2 linked regions of the Candidatus Kuenenia stuttgartiensis genome follow. The protein of the gene in region 2 interacts with the protein of the main gene of each other region in a pairwise test. Links are inferred from orthologs where the notes say so. Each region holds a gene or a part of one and is shown on either strand. Other genes may lie near its edges.

The links. The genes of interacting proteins can lie anywhere in the genome.
Region 1: the proteins of ruvC (region 2) and ruvA interact in binary tests that used the Escherichia coli proteins (3 or more experiments, as listed by UniProt). The link is inferred for Candidatus Kuenenia stuttgartiensis from one-to-one orthologs.

The regions. Positions count from the first base shown.
Region 1 is NZ_LT934425.1:1,869,554-1,875,024, forward strand. Bases 2,473-5,471 are described here. They hold ruvA (Holliday junction branch migration protein RuvA), read right to left. Parts: upstream 4,268-5,471; coding sequence 3,677-4,267; downstream 2,473-3,676. Other genes in these bases: KSMBR1_RS08560 (epoxyqueuosine reductase QueH), read right to left, coding at 2,473-2,578; ruvB (Holliday junction branch migration DNA helicase RuvB), read right to left, coding at 2,600-3,631; KSMBR1_RS08575 (tetratricopeptide repeat protein), read right to left, coding at 4,504-5,471. In the rest of the region: tRNA guanosine(34) transglycosylase Tgt, read right to left, coding at 1-666; KSMBR1_RS08555 (SpoIID/LytB domain-containing protein), read right to left, coding at 692-1,879; more of KSMBR1_RS08560, read right to left, coding at 1,943-2,472. UniProt on the Escherichia coli protein: The RuvA-RuvB-RuvC complex processes Holliday junction (HJ) DNA during genetic recombination and DNA repair.
Region 2 is NZ_LT934425.1:1,341,321-1,349,074, forward strand. Bases 2,783-5,591 are described here. They hold ruvC (crossover junction endodeoxyribonuclease RuvC), read right to left. Parts: upstream 4,517-5,591; coding sequence 4,049-4,516; downstream 2,783-4,048. Other genes in these bases: KSMBR1_RS06155 (LolA family protein), read left to right, coding at 2,783-2,889; KSMBR1_RS06160 (tetratricopeptide repeat protein), read right to left, coding at 2,995-3,276; KSMBR1_RS06165 (tetratricopeptide repeat protein), read right to left, coding at 3,313-3,963; KSMBR1_RS06175 (DUF4175 family protein), read left to right, coding at 4,805-5,591. Also shown: KSMBR1_RS06145 (IS4-like element ISCku3 family transposase), read right to left, coding at 1-747; KSMBR1_RS20840 (hypothetical protein), read left to right, coding at 1,161-1,334; KSMBR1_RS06150 (HAD family hydrolase), read left to right, coding at 1,584-2,195; more of KSMBR1_RS06155, read left to right, coding at 2,176-2,782; more of KSMBR1_RS06175, read left to right, coding at 5,592-7,754.

The DNA.
Region 1 (5,471 bases), 530 kb from region 2 along the record:
TAAGCTTCCCTCGCCAACGCTTAATCCGCCTATGGCATAGCCCTGAAAATTCATTTTTTCAAGATGTTTTGCGCATTCAATGCGAAGTTCCTCGAAAACGCTTCCCTGAACTATGCCAAAAAGCGCCTGGTCTTCATTATTATGGGAATCCAAACACCGCGCAGCCCAATTAAGCGTTCTCTCAACTGCAACACTTGCCATGTCTTTTTCACAGGGATACGGAACGCATTCATCAAATGCCATAATAATATTTGCCCCGATGTCATTCTGTATTTTTATCACCTTCTCAGGGGTAAGTAACAATTTTGAACCATCAATAGGAGATTGAAATTCCACACCATTGTTTGATATTTTTGTCAATTTGCTTAACGAAAAAACCTGGAATCCCCCACTATCCGTTATAATAGCGCCCTTCCATCCCATAAACCGGTGAAGTCCGCCAAGTTGTTTAATAATTTCAGCGCCTGGCCGCAGACATAAATGATACGCGTTACATAAAATTATTTCCGCTCCTGTTTCTTTGATCTGCAGCGGGGTTAGCGTTTTAACCGTACCTTGCGTTCCAACCGGCATAAAAACCGGGGTAGGGATAATCTGACCGGCCAAATGTAATTCGCCACGCCTTGCTTTTGTTTGTTTATCTGTTGCCAAAACCTTGAAAAACAATTATTTCCCCCAAAAGAATGGGTGATTAATATATTCGCCTTAACTCACTTTTTGGATAATAATGTCCCAAAATCTCTCTCCAGTTAAACCCTTTTTTCGCCATGCCCTGTACGCCATACTGGCAAAGCCCGACGCCATGCCCCCAGCCTTTGCCGGAAAAGGTAATATTCTTGCCATTATTCCTGGCGGTAAATGCGGTGCTATATAAATTATTTGGCCCTACCAGCAGCCTGAATCTGTTTGCATTCATCAGTTCCTTCCCTTTTGCAGCAATAATTTCAACCTCAGAACCATGCTCCCCAGGGCCATGATTTACCGTTTTAACAGAAACGATATTTGAAACGTTAACCTTCGCTTTTTGTAATTTCTGTAGTATTGAGGATTTCTCAATATTAACGCTCCATGTGTAATATTTGGAATTTTCGCAGTACCCGCATTTTACCCCAGACAGCGGAGGAAGCTTTTCTTTGCCAAATACCAAATTGACGTCCTCGGTATGTCCGCCGCAGGTGCTGTGAAAATAGGCAGAAAATATCTCTCCGTGATATGCCATAACAATGCCCGCCGTATCCTGTACAATTTTTACGCTTTTCGCAGTTTCTCCAAGCATGCCCCTGTATGCAAGCTCAGACTTATCCAGGTGGAACGGTTCGTTTTTTTTGGCCTTCCTTCTGTTTTCCACATAAGTTCTTATGGCGACTGCCTGGGAACGTAAAGCGTCTTCTTCCCATGAATTCGGCATTTCGCACCCAAGTACGCCTACCACAAAATTCTCAATATTAATTTCTTCGATAACCGAAAATTCTTTGTCTGTTTGCGGTAATATCCGTATTTCGCCGCGATAGGGGATTGAATCCAATACAATACCGCTACCCCCTAAATCTTTGATCCGTAACTCGCTATTGTAATGCCTCTTGCCGCCTAGGTTAATCCAGCCATTTTCGATAAAAACATTCGCTTTATCCAACTTCACACCTTCATCTACCACATTGGACAAACCCCCCAAAATCTGATATCGCCCATCAACCGACAATTCAGCTTTTTTAACCCTATCCAGAAGGAGTATCCTGACGTTGAGAGCACTTTCATCACGGGAAGCATAGTCCCGCCCCCCTTCTTCTATTTTTGTAATATCCCTCTTGCATGACAGATGAGTGACTGCAACAAGAAACGGCACAATGAACATTATTGCTATATAGAATGTTTTGTGCATGATTTTATACCAAAAAAATGGCAACAATTTAGTTTTTGAAAAACCACGGTAAGGGGGAACATGTCATCTTGAACAATGGCATATTTCGCCACCGCTTTTTGCCGGCAACCCCCCGGAAGTATCTTCATTCTCCTTGTACTGAAGGCTATTTCCCTTATATAATTCCCGGGTCGTATCTTTGTATCTTTCATATTCACTGAAGACACAACCACAATAGCCCTGCCGGTAAATCATGTTTTTTCGTGCAATTTCATTGCTATGCTCAGATAAATAACGATAATCACGATACAAAAAAGGTATCTCTTTTTCTTTTGATAGCCTTTCGGAAATTTCTTTTAATTGTACATGGTCCTGGTACCTGCTGAATAACATTGTAGAGGTGAAGGCGTCATACGTATGTTTTTTTGCATACGATGCGGCACAATCAAGCCTCATGGCATAGCAATCTGCGCAACGGTTGCCTCCCTCATAATTCACATTTTTCAAAAAATCTCTTAATCCATATTCTTCGTTAAAAATAATTTTTACTGGATTTTTTTCCTGAAAAACCCGCAATGCTTTTATTCTACGGCGAAACTCAAGCAATGGATGTATATTCGGATTATAAAAAAACCCGGTAACGGCAAAACCTTCTTTTTTCAATTCATTGAGTGGCGCACATAAACAACATGCGCAACAGATATGTAATAATAGCTGCATATTTGTTTGAAAATTCCTTTGCTATTGAAATATCTTTTTTTGCGCCGGCATTTGTTTGTGAACACCGAGATGCTCGTATGTTTGTTTTGTGGCAATTCTCCCCCGCGGCGTTTTTTCCAAATAACCTCTTTGGATAAGGAAGGATTCATACACTTCTTCTATAGTATCTTCTTGTTCATTTACCGATACTGCTATCGTTTTTAATCCGATAGGGCCTCCTCCGCTTTTTACTACCGTCTGCAAAATCTTGCGGTCCATTTCGCATAAACCATTTTCGTCTACGCCCAACATCTCCAGCCCCCTGAGTGCTATTTTCTCGTCTATCACATCCTTCCCGTCTTCTCCTAACACCTGGGCCACATCCCGAATTCTCCTTAAAAACCTGTTTGCAATCCTCGGGGTGCCACGCGACCGCTTTGCTATTGCTTCTGCACCCTTTACCTCAATTGGTATCGCAAGCTTACGCGCAGAATTACACACAATTTTATACAGATCTTCCCATGGATAAAATTCCAGTTTCTCAAGTACCCCAAACCGTGACCGTAACGGTGCAGTAAGCAACCCCTCACGGGTAGTGGCTCCAATAAGTGTAAACCTTTGCAGGTTTATTTTTACCGACCTCGCTTTTTGCCCCTGGTCAATAATTATATCGATGGAGAAATCTTCCATTGCAGAATACAAATATTCTTCTACATTAGTATTTAATCGATGAATCTCATCAATGAAAAGAATTTCACCTTGCTGTAAATTGGTTAAAATGCCCGCAAGGTCTGCCGGTTTATCCAATATGGGACCGGAAGTCGTCCTTATAGCGGTATTTGTTTCACTCGCAATGATTTGGGATAACGTCGTTTTCCCCAAACCAGGCGGGCCGGAAAACAAGACGTGATCAATTGGTTCACCCCTTTTTTTTGCCGCTTTTATATAGATATGCAGGTTTTCTTTTATACGATCTTGTCCTATGAAATCATTAAATCTTTTCGGCCTAAGCGTAAGATCAAGATTACTATCTTCAATTGCCGCGGAAGAAGACAATACCCCTTCATTTAACATGCCCGATTCCTTACTTAGTAAATTAAGAACCATTACAGCACTCTATTATGTTTTAAACTTCAAGGCTTCCCGCACAAGAACTTCTATATTGTCCACCAAATTCAATTTTTTTACGGCCTCTTTTACTGCGTTTTCCGCCACAGGCCTGCCATATCCTAAAGAAATTAACGCCATAATTGCATCGTCGGCAAATGCCCTTTGTCTGCCATCCATTTCTATATCTATGGATGCTTTTGCCCCTTTAACGCTTTCCTTTAGTTCCAACACAATTCGTTCCGCTGTTTTTTTTCCCACTCCTTTGATTCGCATTAATGCCTTTGTGTCTTCTCTGGCTATTGCACACTTAATATCGTTTGCCGTACTGCCGGATAGTATGGCAATTGCCATAGTTGGCCCAACACCATTTACCGATAGCAATAGCTGGAATAAGCCCCTTTCTTCATCTGAGGCAAATCCAAACAGTTTTATGCCATCTTCTCTCAAAAACAACTGAGTATGAATTGTAACTTCGCCACGGCTGGGAATTTTTTCAAAAGTAGAGATTGGAATGTGTAATAAATAACCAACGCCTGCAACTTCCAAGACCAACTTGGTGGGAGATTTGCTAATCACTTGCCCCCGGATGTAATCTAACATAAGAATACCTTCCGCAACACACTGCTATATAACATCCAGCGCCATTCCTGCCATTTTCTTTGAGGCCTTTCCGCAAACACGCCTCCTGCCACTTTATACCGCCAACATTTATATCTGTCTGAAAGGGGTTTCTATTTTGTTGATTTCCAAGAAAAACTTACTTGTGGAACACGAAAAAATGCTGACCTTCAGATTGCAATCTGCCTAAACCGACCATGGCAAAGCAAACTGCCAAATCAACCTTTTGCCCTCTTCAGGGAACCAGTCTTTTTGCCAGTGGATTTCTCGATATTGTGCCCATCATAGGATTGTCCCAATTGTAATCCTTTTTGTATCAATATTGCCTTTATTTCGTTAAGAGAGGTTTCCCCAAAATTTTTAAATGTCAACAAATCTGGTTCTGAAATTCTTGTCAGATCTCTTAAGGTATGAATATTCATTTTTTCAAGGCAATTTCTGCTCCGAACGGAAAGTTCGAAGTCGGAAATGGGAATATTTAACACGTCACCTTCATGTCCCTGTTTTTTCGACGCCTCCTCATCAAAAACCATTTCCGAAGAAGCCTTTGCACTCTTCAGGCAAAATGAGGCCCTTTCGTGCATAGGCTCTACATCCAAAACGGCTTCATAACAAAAAATTGCGTCATCATATTTTCCATTGTCTTCGTATAATATCCCTAAATTCATGTATGCATTTTTATGGGCAGGACGGAGGTTGGTGCATCGTTCATAATATTCAATCGCAAGGTCGTCTTCCCCGGCGATATCGTAATTAAATGCCATTTGAAAAAGAGATTTCGTATGATTTGGTTCGATCTGAAGCGCCTTGTCGTAATGCACGAAAGCCTCTTCGTACATCCCCAAGGACTCCAGGCAATGTCCCCATTGATAATGCAGTTCAGCGTTGTCGTTGTGTGACTGTGAAAAATTCTTTATTACCTTTAATGCCTCATTGCTGTCGCCCGCCATTCTTTTTGTCTCGGCAATATCCATGCAGATATCAAATTCTTCATCATCTGATTTTTTCGCCCGTTCAAAACACTCTAACGCATTTTTATAATCACCCAATTCCTGATAACATTTCCCCAGGTAATACGAGCCTATTTTCCTTGTCTTTACTTCATTCAATAAGCCCATAGCTTCTTTCGTTTCTCCAATGATCCACAAACATATTCCCAGCAACAGCTTTTTGTCTTTCAGTTTAG
Region 2 (7,754 bases):
TTCTGTTTTGTGTATTATACAAAGACGACCTTTGACATATTCAGTATTATCAACGTTTGGAATAAAAACGTTCCATGATTTTATAGCAAGGGGTCTTTTTAAATATTGGATTTCTTTCAATAAAGGAAAGGGTTTCTTTTCTTCGCCGAATATCCGTAGAGATTGCGAATTAACTCTAACGCTAAGATAAGCGCCTTTCCTTGTTGCATGATGAATTCCTTGGCCAGTACAGTAACCTCTGTCAGCTATAATATAATCATCTTTTTTCATCGGAAACTGCCGAAAAGATTCTCCTGTGCCTTCTCCTTCAGTTCCCGTAAGTTTAAAGAAATCGCAAGATAATGAAGGAACCTCAATACTATAATGAATGCGCCAAAGACTTCCTGTTTTCCCAGGTTCCTTTACTGTTGTTGCATCAAATAAGCGAAGATGAAAATTATTCCGTTTATTAATTTGGAGGCCACGCTCACGGAATAAAGATAAACATAATTTATATAGCCATTCTTTGCTCTTTTTTAATCGCTTTAATAAGGCAACATCGGATAAATCTGCTAAGTTAGCACGCTTGGCTCGAACTACTGTTTCACGCAATGAATAGCCACATCCTAAATGAATTAATAATGTTCGAAGAAGCTTTTCTTCAGATTTATCCTTGCGCAAGCCTTTTAAAGCATTTGTATCAACGGCTAAACTTTTCCAATCGTTTGGGAAGAAAGTTCTTAGAAGATCCCAATCTTCTCTCATCATGGCTTTATCCTCCTATAGAGTGATTAGCGGGATAATTAACATAAAAATACCATGATGAATAAAATTTGTCAATAAAACAAGTTAGCGCTTATGGGGCAAGGGGTGGATGCTAATCCCTTTAACCACTTATAAAGTTTGAACCGAATAATTATAACGAAAGGGAAGCGGGAGCTTCCAATGCACTTGCGTTCCCAAGCCGGAGCTTGGGAACGAGGGTATTAATAAGAAAAATATTCAATATTCAATTCTCAAATTTTTGCTCAGAACAAGTGACAAATAAATTCCAGATGCCAAACAGGAATTTTGTGATTTGGGCATTGGAATTTTACCGCAATACGTGGCCCCATCATACGCATAAACCCATAAGTTCAGGTTTGCAAACCTGAACCCGCCGGGAGTTATGGGCTGTCAAAGTGAAGCTGACGTCAAAACCCTCTTTACAGGACTTCGACAATCTTAACCGTGCTGCCGATCTGATTGAAGCGGATATACGGGTACTTATCTCCCAGACAACCCAGTCAGCAGCAGGAAAGACACACATTTCATGCCCCTTGCCAGTCTTGTTGAAAATACTCGTTGAACGATAATATATATCAGGTAAAATTTAAAAGGTATTTCTTGTGCTAATCTATATTTGTGAAACACCTTAGTTTTTTGAAACCGTAGGGGCGAAGCATTTGCCATAACTGGCATACATGCATTCATGCCCAAACGGGCAAATGCTTCGCCCCTACATCGTGCGGCAAACAATGTAACTATTGGAATTTTTCAAAAAACTAAAATGTTACATATTTGTTATTTTACCTAAAACACTCGCAATAAAAGGAACATACATAATGTTACAGGGAATCATATTTGATATGGACGGCACACTTACCAAGCCCAAAGTGGATTTCGCAGCCGTTGAAAGAGACATTGGCGCAAAGGTTGGGTTTATTTTAGACTATGCAGAACAATCCAGTCCTGAAGAACGCGCAAGGGCAATGGGTATCCTTGAGCGTTTTGAGGAACAAGCGGCAATGGAATCGGAACTCAATGAAGGGGTAACAGAGATGCTGGAATTTTTGCAAAAGAAACAATTAAGAACAGCTCTTTTAACCCGCAACTCTCGCAAATCGGTCGATACCGTTCTTAAGAAACACAACCTGCATTTTGAATTTATCGTAAGCCGTGACGACGCCAAGCCAAAACCGGATCCGGATCCTATTTTTCTGCTAAGCAAAATGATGAATATCCATACAGACCATTTATTGATGGTTGGAGACTATAAATACGATATTATGTGCGGCAAGGCGGCGGGGACGCGAACGGTTCTTTTGCGTTACAAAGAGTATGTCGAAACAGAGGTAATACCTGATTTTGAAATAGATTGTATTAAGGACATCGTACACATCATAGAACATTTTGAAAAGGCAAAGTTAAACACACATGGGAAAACGAATTTTTAACAGCACTATTTTCAGCCTATTTGCTTCTGCGCTAATTATTTTTCTCGTTAACAGGGCTTCTCTTTGCAGCGAACAGGCAAAACGCAAGACGCTGGACGAAGTTCTCCTTGCAATAGAAAAGGCAGACGGCGAATTCAAAACCATGAGGGCCAATATAGCGATCACCAGAACCATTCCACTGCTGGATTCCACGGAAGTATCCAGAGGAAAGATGCAATATAAAAAACCCGACCGGTTACATTTAAAATTTGACCCTCCCCGCGATGAGGTAAACATTATTGACGGAAAACACCTGTGGATATATCATCCAAAAGCAAAGCAGGTCGAAAAATATGCTGTAAATAAAGGAGAACATACCGCACAGAACATACATTTCTTTGGGTTTGGTTATGGAGAATCGGTAGCTTCGGCGAAAAAAGACTACACAATTTCCCTGGCAGATACAATGGAGGCCGGTAAGAAATGTTTTTATGCGCTTGATTTAACCCCCAAAAGCACTTCATCCCAATATGCAAAAATTCGCCTGTGGATAGAGGAAGGGGTATGGCTGCCGGTAAAAATAGAATTGCATGAAAGCGGCGGTGAAGTGGTAAATTTGATTGAATTTGAGAGCATCACGCTCAACAGCCGGATGTCTGATAAACTCTTTATGTTTGATCCCCCGAAAGGAGTGGAAATTATTGAACCGTTTTAGCAAAACCCTGTATTCCTTTCTCTTCTGTACTGCAAATGTATAAAACCTTGCTTCCGGGTTGCGGCCACCCCACGCCTTGTTCTCCGCATTCCCGAAAACAATGTATCAACTCGTTCTTTTAACTCTTTCTTCCCCCATGAGTGTTTCAAGAAGAGGCTTGTTTTGTACTGCAACGTCTTTGTAATAATTCAGTGTCTTTAGCCTTTCATGTTTTAATATCTCACCCCCCTCAAGCCTCTCAATTGCCTTTCGGTTCATGTACGCTATTTCATATAAGGGGTCGATTTCCAAGGCCTTATCAATGGCGGATAACGCAAGTTCTTTCTTTCCTAAATGCGCATAGCACAAACCTATATTCCCCCACGACTGTGCATGCCCGGCGACCATTTCCGTACATTTTTTAAAACCGCACAGGGCGTCTTCTCATTGAGCATTATCCATATGGGAAAATGCCTCATGAAATTTCCTTTCTCCTTCGAGGTATTTATTTAAACCGACTCCATGATGTTTCATTATATGTTCCTCGCTTTCAAGAAGCATATGCCTTGCCGCCTTCACAAACTCACTATCCTCTTCACCGATAATCACTATTCTTTTCAATGTTCTCAAATAGTTTACCATGTCAGATATTTTCAGCATCGCTACCGCCTTGTTATAATGCGCCTGGACAAAATATGGAAAAATTTCAATTGCCTTATCAAAGTGTAGTATTGCCTCATCATACATACCCTTAAATGCATAGACAACGCCCATGCCATATTGCACAACATGATTTTCCGGGTGCATGCGCAATAATTCATCCATCTTTGCTTTTGCCGCATCAATATCGCCCTTCTCCTGCAATAGTAAGGCATTGTCAACCTCCCGTTCAATTCCTTTGTCACTGCTGTATTTCTCTGCGGTATGACATCGGGCGGCGTGATATCTTTCCGCATATTCATAATAATTGCAGCCTTCGCACATTTGAGTACGAATAGAAGCGCAACATTTCGGACAAATCAATGCATCATGGCGCTCCTTACAACCTCTTTTTGCCTTTGTCGCATTACACAGGACACACCTTGTTTTTTTCATATTTTCATAACCTCGCTTTAAAACTGCTATGAGAGAAACAACTTCATCATTATTTAATCATCGGTAAAAATCCCTGTATTCCTGTTTAGAGCCGGTGACCGTGGCAAATTGCGATGGCAAGGGCGTCAGATGCGTCCTCCGGCTGCGGAATTTCCGGCAAACCAAGTATGGCTTTTACCATTTCCTGCACCTTGCCTTTATGGGCATTTCCGTTTCCGGCAACCGCTTTCTTCACCACTCTGGCAGCATATTCAGCAATAGGAATATTTGCCATCGCAGCGCACAGAAAGATAATGCCCCTGCCTTCCCCTATTTTAATGGCTGCTTTAAAATTTTTGCCAAAAAAAACCTCTTCTACCGCCATGTGATCAGGCTTATATATTGTTATTAACTCTGTTACCCCTGTGTATATTGTTTTGAGGCGTTCCGGGAAATTCTGGTTCTTGCCGGTTTTTATAGAACCATACGCGACCGCTTTTATTTCCGCACCGGATTTTTCTATTACGCCATATCCGGCAATCAGCGTTCCTGGGTCAATTCCGAGAATTTTCATAGTCCAGTATTGATAATTATTTTAATGTTTAGACATTTTCAATTGGCCATTGGTAAGTTTGTGATGAATTTCTTAATCTGTGCAATCTGTGGTTCCCTTTCGAATCTCGTATTTTTTATTTCTAGATTGTTTGGTTCTGGCTATGCCAGCTTAGGAATTTCAATAATTTTTAGTTAAGCATATCCCCGTTTTTCAACCGTAAGTTTTTGTTTGACAATTTAGCCCTTCAAGCATACCCTTACTATTGTTCACAGACTTAAAACAAATCGCTTTTTTATACATAGTACCATGAAAAAATTATTATTAAATACGAATAAAATAGTAAATAATCTGATAGACATTGTCAAGCTGCTTAACTTCAGGGACGCAAAGTCTCAAAGCAGTGCGAGTACAATAAATATGTCTTTGCGCCTGGTATGCAAACATATCATGGTAAACAGATTCTTCGGCGGCATTGCCCTGGTCTTTTCACTGGGAATATTTTTGCTGATGATAGGAGCATTTACTGCTGCTGCACTTTTGCGTTTCCCCGGAGGCCTTGGAGCATTTTATATGCTTTGCCTTGGTTTACTATTGGTCGTGTTTTTTAAAATACTACTGATACCGTTGCTGTCCATAAATAAAGAAAAGATAGCGCTGCTGATAGAACAAAAATATCCTTCTTTGAATAATGTGCTTATCAGCTCTTTGCAACTGACAAAGAAACAACGAAACACACAGAAGATAAAATATTCCGGGCAGATGGTCTCTATGCTTGTTGATGAAGCCGCAAGGAAACTGAAACAATTAGACCTTCAATCAGTAGTTAATAAAAAACCTCTCATCCTCGGCAATACACTCCTTATTTTCTCCGTGCTTCTTTTCGGAACGGTGTATGCATTTCATCGTTCTTCTCTGGACAAAAACATACCGCTTTTATTTGGCTATCTTAGCGACAGCAGCAGTATAGGCGGAGAGCCATTTGCAGTTTCAGGCGTCCCTGTTATTGGCGATATTACCGTATGCTACCGATATCCTCTTTATTCCGGGCTGGAGACAAAGACGATATACAACACAAGCGGCAATATTAAAGCCTTGAAAGGGAGTGAGGCGCAAATCAGCGCCGTAAGCGGTCGCCCCGTAACATCAGCAAAAATCATTTATAACGAGTCTGCAATAATTCCACTTGCAGTTGAAAACAACAAGGCCATGAGCGGCGTATTGCAGGTGCTGGAGAATGGCTCTTATTGTTTTGAGATAAAGGATTTGAATGGGCGTATTACCAGAGATCCTGCATTATATACAGTTGAAGTTATTCCAGACCTGCCGCCTGAAACGTCTGTTATTGCTCCGGCAAAGGATTTGGTGGTAAATGAAAAAGATGTTGTAAACCTTCAATACAATGCAAAAGATGATTATGGGTTGGCGGAGATTTCTCTTGCATATGAAGTTGGAAATGAAAAAAACACAAGGCATTTGTCCCGTTTTGATAAAAGGCAATTATTTTACAACGGAACGTACAAATGGTCTTTGAGCGAATTGCGCCTGCAGCCCGACGACAAGGTGGCGTACTATATTGAAGCAAAAGACAACGATACGATATCAGGGCCAAAAACCGGCAAATCTAAAACTTATTATCTGGAGATTTATAGTTCCAGAAAAAAACACCAGGAATTGATTAAACTACAGGAATTGCTCGTGAAAGAAGCGCTGTGGTTGTTGTCGGACGACCTTGTGAACAGGATTGATGATGAAAAATGTGCCTCAAAAGAGTACCTGCTTATGAGGCAGGATATTATCAATGAACGGGTGAGCGTTATCAACCGCCTTTTTACGGATATTCTGGTTGGTATGCAGGAAGATGTCAGGGCAAATTACAGTGTTTACTACGCACTGGAAAATTTGAGAAAAAAGTTTCGCGATGTGACGGAACAAAAACAAACGGCCATACAAAAAGCGATGCTCGCCATAGTGGGCAATGATGTGCCCTTGGCAATGTTATTGGAACTGCAGGTAATACAGGATAGGGAAGTGACGGAAGTGGAAGATATGATACTATTCCTTAATGAAATGATACAAAAACAAAAATTGGATGATGTAATAGATACGGGGAATAATCTGCTCCAATCGCAGAACACTCTTGAAAAATTACTGAATCAGATGCGTGAAACCGGGGACATGGAACTGAACGAAAAGGCGCTTGCTGAATTAAACAACATTGAAAATGCTATCCGGCAAATGATGATGAAGCTTATGCAAATGGCGCAGAGTGAGCATATGGATGAATTCTTAAACGCAGATGCACTGAAGGGGATTGAACAGGATGACATTATGGGCGATTTAAACGAGATGAAGAATGCGCTCAAAAATGGCGATAGTGAAACCGCTATAGAGGCGGCCAAAAGGATGCTTTCTTCCTTGCAGAAGATGATGGATCAGATGAATTCCGCCTCACAGGGACTGACGGATTCATTTTACTCCGATACCATGGAAAAGATGGATACGATGCTGGATAATTTGTCGGAACTGGAAAATAAGCAAAGAACGCTGGCAGAGAAAACGGAAGATTTAAGGCAAGAGGTTCAAAAACGTGTCTCAGAATCAACCAATGAAACGCTAAAATCCTTTTTTGAAAAACAGGAAAAAAGGATTGAAGGGTTAAAACAGGATATTGCCGGGACAAAAAAATATTTGGCAAAGAATGAATTGCTGCAGGAATATCTTCAAACAAAACAGCAGTTGCAACAGTTTTCCGGACAAAGAGAAATCCCCGCGAGCTGGTTTAGCGATTTGTTTGAAAACGATAATAAATCCGGCATGTCTAAACAGGAATCGGCGAAGTTCTCCGGGCTGACAAGGAAAAATGCGGAGTTGAACCGTGAAATTAACAGGGACCCTCTGCAAAGAGATTTCCTTTCTATTGATAAGGAATTACCTCAGACGGAGGAAACGCTTCAACATCTGGAAGAAATGCTGAAAGGCAGAGAGATAGCGGAATCATTAACCTTAGCACGGGAAATTGCAAGGGATACAAATCACTGGAATAACCGTATGCAAGACTCTATTGAAATGAGAAAAGATGCGGGGAAAGAACTGTTGTCGGAAGAAGAGCTTAAAACAACAAAACAGATCGACGATGCGGCAAAACAAAGTCAAAAAATAGTCCAGGATCTTGAATCTATAATGAAATTCCTCGATGAACACCAAATCGCCGGCATGACCCTGGAGGATCAGGAGACATTGAAAAAGTATGCGGGGA